DNA from 2 places in the Streptomyces sp. NPDC005808 genome. Region 1 is predicted to be linked to the other one. Evidence: predicted binding sites of a transcription regulator. Region 1 holds the regulator's gene; the other holds the start of a gene.
What was found. The regulator HrcA, encoded in region 1, represses chaperone genes, less so after heat shock. The targets are predictions, from matches to a motif close to TTNGCACTCNGNNNNNCNGAGTGCNAA.
Positions count from the first base shown of each region.

Region 1 (3,405 bases):
GAAGACGGTCTCGGGCCCCGACGGCGATCCCGGGACCAGGACCGCCAGGTCGTGGGCGGTGTGGCCGGGGCCGACGTTCGCGAGCAGGACCTGGGTGCCGCCGCCCAGGTCCAGGGTCCACTCGCCGGACACCTGGTGCCGGGGGCGGACCAGTAGATCGGCGGCCTCGGCTGCCTCCAGCGGGTCCAGGCCGTTGCGTACGGCGTCCGCGCGCAGTTCCTCACGGCCGTGCGCGAGGACCGTGTCCAGGCCGACCGCCGCGAACACCTCGACCCCGGCGAAGGCGGCCGCGCCGAAAACGTGGTCGAAGTGGGCGTGGGTCAGCGCGAGGTGCGTCACCCGGCGGTCGCTACCGGGTAGCCCCCCGATCCCGGGAGTCGGCCGCGTGCCCTTGTCGGTCGCGTCGAGCAGTCGTCGTGCCTCGGCACGCAACTGCGCGCCCTCCCGCAGGCTCGATCCCGCGTCGATCATCAGGGCGGCCCCCGCGCCGACCACGAGCCCGACCGTGCAGTCCCAGCCCGGCAGCCGCCGCCGTCCGACCCGCGGCGCCACCCTCTCCCACCCCGCCTCTTCCCATGTCACGTTCATGGGCAGACGCTAACGGCGAGCACACTGTCGGCACGACCGCGCGGGGCCCGCCCTTGCCGCGGGCGTACCTCCCCGCCGTACACTGACCGGGGAACGCTGGCACTCGCACGCGCTGAGTGCCAGGGGGAGAGTCCGGGGCGAGTCCGGGAGACCACGGCGACGACATCTGGAGGTGTGCGCGATGCTCAGCGAACGCAGGCTCGAAGTGCTGCGCGCCATCGTCCAGGACTACGTGGGGACGGAGGAGCCGGTCGGTTCCAAGGCCCTCACCGAGCGGCACCGGCTCGGGGTCTCGCCGGCGACGGTCCGCAACGACATGGCCGCCCTGGAGGACGAGGGGTACATCGCCCAGCCGCACACCAGCGCCGGGCGCATCCCCACCGACAAGGGCTACCGGCTCTTCGTCGACAAGCTCGCCGGCGTCAAGCCGATGACCGCGCCCGAGCGGCGGGCCATCCAGAACTTCCTGGACGGCGCCGTCGATCTCGACGATGTGGTGGGGCGGACGGTGCGGCTCCTCGCGCAGCTCACGCGGCAGGTCGCCGTCGTGCAGTACCCGTCCCTCACGCGGTCGACCGTGCGGCACGTCGAGCTGCTGTCGCTGGCTCCGGCCCGCGTCATGCTCGTCCTGATCACGGACACCGGCCGGGTCGAGCAGCGTCTGATCGACTGCCCGGCACCGTTCGGGGAGACGTCGCTCGCGGATCTGCGTGCGCGGCTCAACAGCCGGGTCGCGGGGCGTCGTTTTTCGGACGTTCCGCAACTGGTGCAGGACCTGCCCGACGCCTTCGAGGCGGAGGACCGCGGCACGGTCACGACGGTGCTCTCCACCCTGCTGGAGGCGCTCGTCGAGCAGACCGAGGAGCGGCTGATGATCGGCGGCACCGCCAACCTCACCCGCTTCGGACATGACTTCCCTCTCACCATCCGGCCCGTACTCGAAGCGCTGGAGGAGCAGGTCGTGCTCCTCAAGTTGCTTGGTGAGGCCGGGGATTCGGGCATGACCGTACGGATCGGTCACGAGAACGCCTATGAGGGACTCAACTCCACGTCCGTCGTCTCCGTCGGCTACGGTTCGGGCGACGAAGCAGTAGCGAAACTCGGCGTGGTCGGACCGACCCGCATGGATTACCCCGGCACGATGGGAGCGGTACGAGCGGTGGCACGGTACGTCGGACAGATCCTGGCGGAGTCCTAAGTGGCCACGGACTACTACGCCGTACTCGGCGTGCGCCGCGACGCGTCCCAGGACGAGATCAAGAAGGCGTTCAGGCGGCTCGCGCGCGAGCTGCACCCGGACGTCAATCCTGATCCGAAGACGCAGGAGCGGTTCAAGGAGATCAACGCCGCGTACGAGGTGTTGTCGGACCCGCAGAAGAAGCAGGTCTACGACCTCGGCGGCGACCCGCTGTCCCAGGCGGGCGGCGCGGGCGGCGCCGGTGGCTTCGGTGCCGGCGGCTTCGGGAACTTCTCGGACATCATGGACGCCTTCTTCGGTACGGCGTCACAGCGTGGCCCCCGGTCGCGTACGCGCCGTGGCCAGGACGCCATGATCCGGCTGGAGATCGAGCTCGACGAGGCGGCCTTCGGCACCACGAAGGACATCCAGGTCGACACGGCCGTCGTGTGCGGCACCTGCAACGGTGAGGGCGCGGCGCCGGGGACCTCGGCGCAGACCTGTGACATGTGCCGCGGTCGCGGTGAGGTGTCGCAGGTCACGCGGTCCTTCCTCGGCCAGGTCATGACCTCGCGGCCCTGCCCGCAGTGCCAGGGCTTCGGGACCGTCGTCCCGACGCCGTGTCCGGAGTGCGCGGGCGACGGCCGCGTGCGGTCGCGTCGCACGCTGACCGTCAAGATCCCGGCCGGTGTCGACAACGGCACCCGGATCCAGCTCGCGGGCGAGGGCGAGGTCGGCCCCGGTGGCGGCCCCGCCGGCGATCTGTACGTCGAGATCCACGAGCTCCCGCACTCCACCTTCCAGCGGCGCGGTGACGACCTGCACTGCACGGTCACCATCCCGATGACCGCGGCGGCCCTCGGCACGAAGGTGCCGCTGGAGACGCTCGACGGCATGGAGGAGATCGACATCCGCCCGGGCACGCAGTCCGGGCAGTCGGTCCCGCTGCACGGGCGCGGTATCACGCACCTGCGGGGCGGCGGCCGCGGTGACCTCATCGTGCACGTCGAGGTGATGACGCCCTCGAAGCTCGACGCCGAGCAGGAGCGTCTGCTGCGTGAGCTGGCCGTGCTGCGTGGCGAGGAGCGGCCCATCGGGCAGTTCCAGCCGGGACAGCAGGGGCTCTTCTCGCGGCTCAAGGACGCGTTCAACGGTCGCTGAGGACCGTCCGCCGGACCTCTGAAGTGGGCCTTCTCGCCCTGGCCCGGACCGGCCGTGGCGAGAGGGTGCGGGTGGCCTATGCCACGCGGATGACTCGATTCGGACTTGTTCGGAGGACGTGACAACATGCCGTCATGTCCTCCGCACTGACCGATCTCTTCCCACATCCGATCGTGCAGGCCCCCATGGCGGGCGGAGTATCCGTTCCGCATCTCGCGGCCGCCGTGTCCGAGGCCGGCGCGCTCGGATTCCTCGCCGCCGGGTACAAGACTGCCGACGGCATGTACCAGGAGATCAAGCAGCTGCGTGGGATCACGAGCCGCCCCTTCGGCGTGAACCTCTTCATGCCGCAGCCCGAGTACGCGGACAAGGCAGCGGTCGAGGTGTACGCCCACCAGCTCGCCGGTGAGGCCGCCTGGTACGAGACCGACCTCGGCGAACCGGACAGCGGCCGCGACGACGGCTACGACGCCAAGCTC
Region 1 covers NZ_JBIAIK010000003.1:147,212-150,616, forward strand. Annotated here, with positions in the region: gene ACFYPC_RS07635 (MBL fold metallo-hydrolase) at 1-588, opposite strand, end outside; gene hrcA (heat-inducible transcriptional repressor HrcA) at 770-1,786, shown strand; gene dnaJ (molecular chaperone DnaJ) at 1,787-2,926, shown strand; gene ACFYPC_RS07650 (nitronate monooxygenase) at 3,061-3,405, shown strand, end outside.

Region 2 (3,405 bases), on a different contig from region 1:
CCTGCCGCCCGTCTTCACCACCATCCCCACCAAGCACAAGGTCATCTTCCTCACCATCGACGACGGCGCCGAGAAGGACCCGGCCTTCCTGCGGATGATGAGCGACCTGAAGATCCCGTACACCGCCTTCCTCAGCGACTACCTGGTCAAGGAGGACTACGGGTACTTCCGCCAGATGCGCGACCGCGGCGTCGTACTCAACAACCACACCCTCCACCACCCCTACCTGCCCGGACTCTCCTACGAGCGGCAGAAGCGCGAGATCTGCGGCATGCAGGACGTGATGAAGAAGCAGTTCGGCAAGCGCCCGACGCTCTTCCGGCCGCCGTTCGGCAACTACAACGAGGACACCCTGCGCGCCGCCAAGTCCTGCGGCATCAAGGCCGTCCCGCTGTGGAACGAGGAGATCTTCGTCGACCACTGGGAGTACCGCGAGTGGGACCGCGATCTGCACCCCGGCGACATCGTCCTCAGCCACTTCCGCGGCAAGAAGGACTGGAAGGGCACGATGCCCGACATGGTCCGCCGCTTCATGAAGATGGTGACCGACAAGGGGTACGCGGTGGCCCGCCTCGAGGACTACTTGTGAGACCGCGGCCCCGCGGGATCGTCGCCGGGCTGCTCGCCTCCGTGCTGCTGTCCGGCTGCGCCCAGTCCGTCGATCCGATCGAGCGGCTGGGACAGAAGGGGGCGCACGAGGTGAGCAAGGCGCGCTCGCAGGGGCCGACCCTGGCGACGTACCGCCGCTGGGGCCTGTCCGTGCCGCTCGCCCCCGCGCCGAAACCGTCCGCCCGGGTCACCGTGCCCACCGCGGGCCCGGGCCTCGCGCCGGTCGTGGACCGCGTCCCCACCCGCGACAAGGTGGTCTTCCTGACGTACGACGACGGTGCCGAGCGGGATCCGCGGTTCGTCGACATGGTCCGTGAACTGCGGCTGCCGGTCAGCATGTTCCTCACGGACAGTGTGGTCGGGCCGGGGTACGGGCACTTCGCGCGGCTGCGCGCGGTCGGCGCGACCGTGCAGAACCACACCCTGGACCACCCCTCCCTGCGAGGCCTGCCGTACGTCGGGCAGCGCGCCGAGATCTGCGGCCAGCAGGACAAGCTCAAGCAGCGCTTCGGCATCCGCCCCCGCTTTCTGCGGCCCCCGTACGGGACGTACGACACCACCACGCTGCGTGCCGCCGCGGACTGCGGGATCGCGGCCGTCGTACGGGGACGGGACGCCGGGGACGAGGGCCCGCTGCGGACCGGCGACATTCTGTCCGGCTTCGACGAACCGGACCTCACGGCGGCGACGGTCGCTCTGCTGCGCCGGGTGCAGGCCGAGGGGTTCACGGCGGCCCGGCTGGAGGACTACCTCTGACGCGGCGGAGGGCCGCGATCCGACGCGGCGGAGGGCCGCGATCTGACGGGTTCGCAGGCGGCGCGTTGGCACTCCGCTTGACCGAGTGCTAATCGCGGTCATAGTCTCAGGTCTGGCACTCCCCCCTGGAGAGTGCCAATGACGACAGGTAGATCCGGCTCCCGCGACGACGGGTCCACCTGGTCGCCACCTCAGACAGTTAACCCCGTGAGATCTCCGAAGGGGGAGGTCGGATCGTGACGACCACCAGCTCCAAGGTTGCCATCAAGCCGCTCGAGGACCGCATTGTGGTCCAGCCGCTCGAAGCCGAGCAGACCACGGCCTCTGGCCTGGTCATCCCGGACACCGCGAAGGAGAAGCCCCAGGAGGGCGTCGTCCTTGCCGTGGGCCCGGGCCGTTTCGAGGACGGTAACCGTCTTCCGCTCGACGTCGCCGTCGGCGACATCGTGCTGTACAGCAAGTACGGCGGCACCGAGGTGAAGTACAACGGCGAGGAGTACCTCGTCCTCTCGGCTCGCGACGTTCTCGCGATCATCGAGAAGTAATTCACCCCGGTACCCAACCGGTTTTGCAGTGAACTGCGCCCCTGGCCCCCCGCGACCGCAAGTAGCCGGGCGTCGGGGGCGCCGTTCGTTCTCCCCAGATTTTCCAGAGTTTCGAGAGGGCTGAATCGCTCCCATGGCGAAGATCCTGAAGTTCGACGAGGACGCCCGTCGCGCCCTCGAGCGCGGCGTCAACAAGCTTGCCGACACGGTCAAGGTGACGATCGGCCCCAAGGGCCGCAACGTCGTCATCGACAAGAAGTTCGGCGCTCCCACCATCACCAACGACGGCGTCACCATCGCGCGCGAGGTCGAGCTCGACGACCCGTACGAGAACCTCGGTGCCCAGCTCGTGAAGGAGGTGGCGACCAAGACCAACGACATCGCGGGTGACGGTACGACCACCGCCACCGTGCTCGCCCAGGCGCTCGTCCGCGAGGGCCTCAAGAACGTCGCCGCCGGCGCGTCCCCCGCTCTTCTCAAGAAGGGCATCGACGCCGCCGTCAAGGCTGTGTCCGAGGAGCTCCTCGCGACCGCCCGTCCGATCGAGGACAAGGCCGACATCGCGGCCGTCGCCGGTCTGTCCGCCCAGGACAGCCAGGTCGGCGAGCTCATCGCCGAGGCGATGGACAAGGTCGGCAAGGACGGTGTCATCACCGTCGAGGAGTCCAACACCTTCGGTCTGGAGCTGGACTTCACCGAGGGCATGGCCTTCGACAAGGGCTACCTGTCGCCGTACTTCGTGACGGACCAGGAGCGCATGGAGGCAGTCCTCGAGGACCCGTACATCCTCATCCACCAGGGCAAGATCTCCTCCATCCAGGACCTCCTGCCGCTGCTGGAGAAGGTCATCCAGGCCAACGCCTCCAAGCCGCTGCTGATCATCGCCGAGGACGTCGAGGGCGAAGCCCTGTCGACCCTGGTCGTGAACAAGATCCGCGGCACCTTCAACGCCGTCGCGGTGAAGGCCCCGGGCTTCGGCGACCGCCGCAAGGCCATGCTGGGCGACCTCGCCACCCTCACCGGCGGTCAGGTCATCGCCGAAGAGGTCGGCCTCAAGCTCGACCAGATCGGCCTGGACGTGCTGGGCACCGCCCGCCGCGTCACGGTCACCAAGGACGACACGACCGTCGTCGACGGTGGCGGCGACTCCTCCGAGGTCCTGGGCCGCGTCAACCAGATCAAGGCCGAGATCGAGAACACCGACTCCGACTGGGACCGCGAGAAGCTCCAGGAGCGCCTCGCGAAGCTGGCCGGCGGCGTGTGCGTGATCAAGGTCGGCGCCGCCACCGAGGTGGAGCTCAAGGAGAAGAAGCACCGTCTGGAGGACGCCATCTCCGCGACCCGCGCCGCGGTCGAGGAGGGCATCGTCTCCGGTGGTGGCTCCGCGCTCGTCCACGCCGTCAAGGTCCTCGAGGGCAACCTCGGCAAGACCGGCGACGAGGCCACGGGTGTCGCGGTCGTCCGCAAGGCCGCCGTCGAGCCGCTGCGCTGGATC
Region 2 covers NZ_JBIAIK010000009.1:33,078-36,482, forward strand. Annotated here, with positions in the region: gene ACFYPC_RS20890 (polysaccharide deacetylase family protein) at 1-589, shown strand, start outside; gene ACFYPC_RS20895 (polysaccharide deacetylase family protein) at 586-1,365, shown strand; gene groES (co-chaperone GroES) at 1,602-1,910, shown strand; gene groL (chaperonin GroEL) at 2,044-3,405, shown strand, end outside.
Region 2: groES (co-chaperone GroES) is a predicted target of HrcA. The motif match lies at 1,431-1,457, and genes of this name have one in related genera.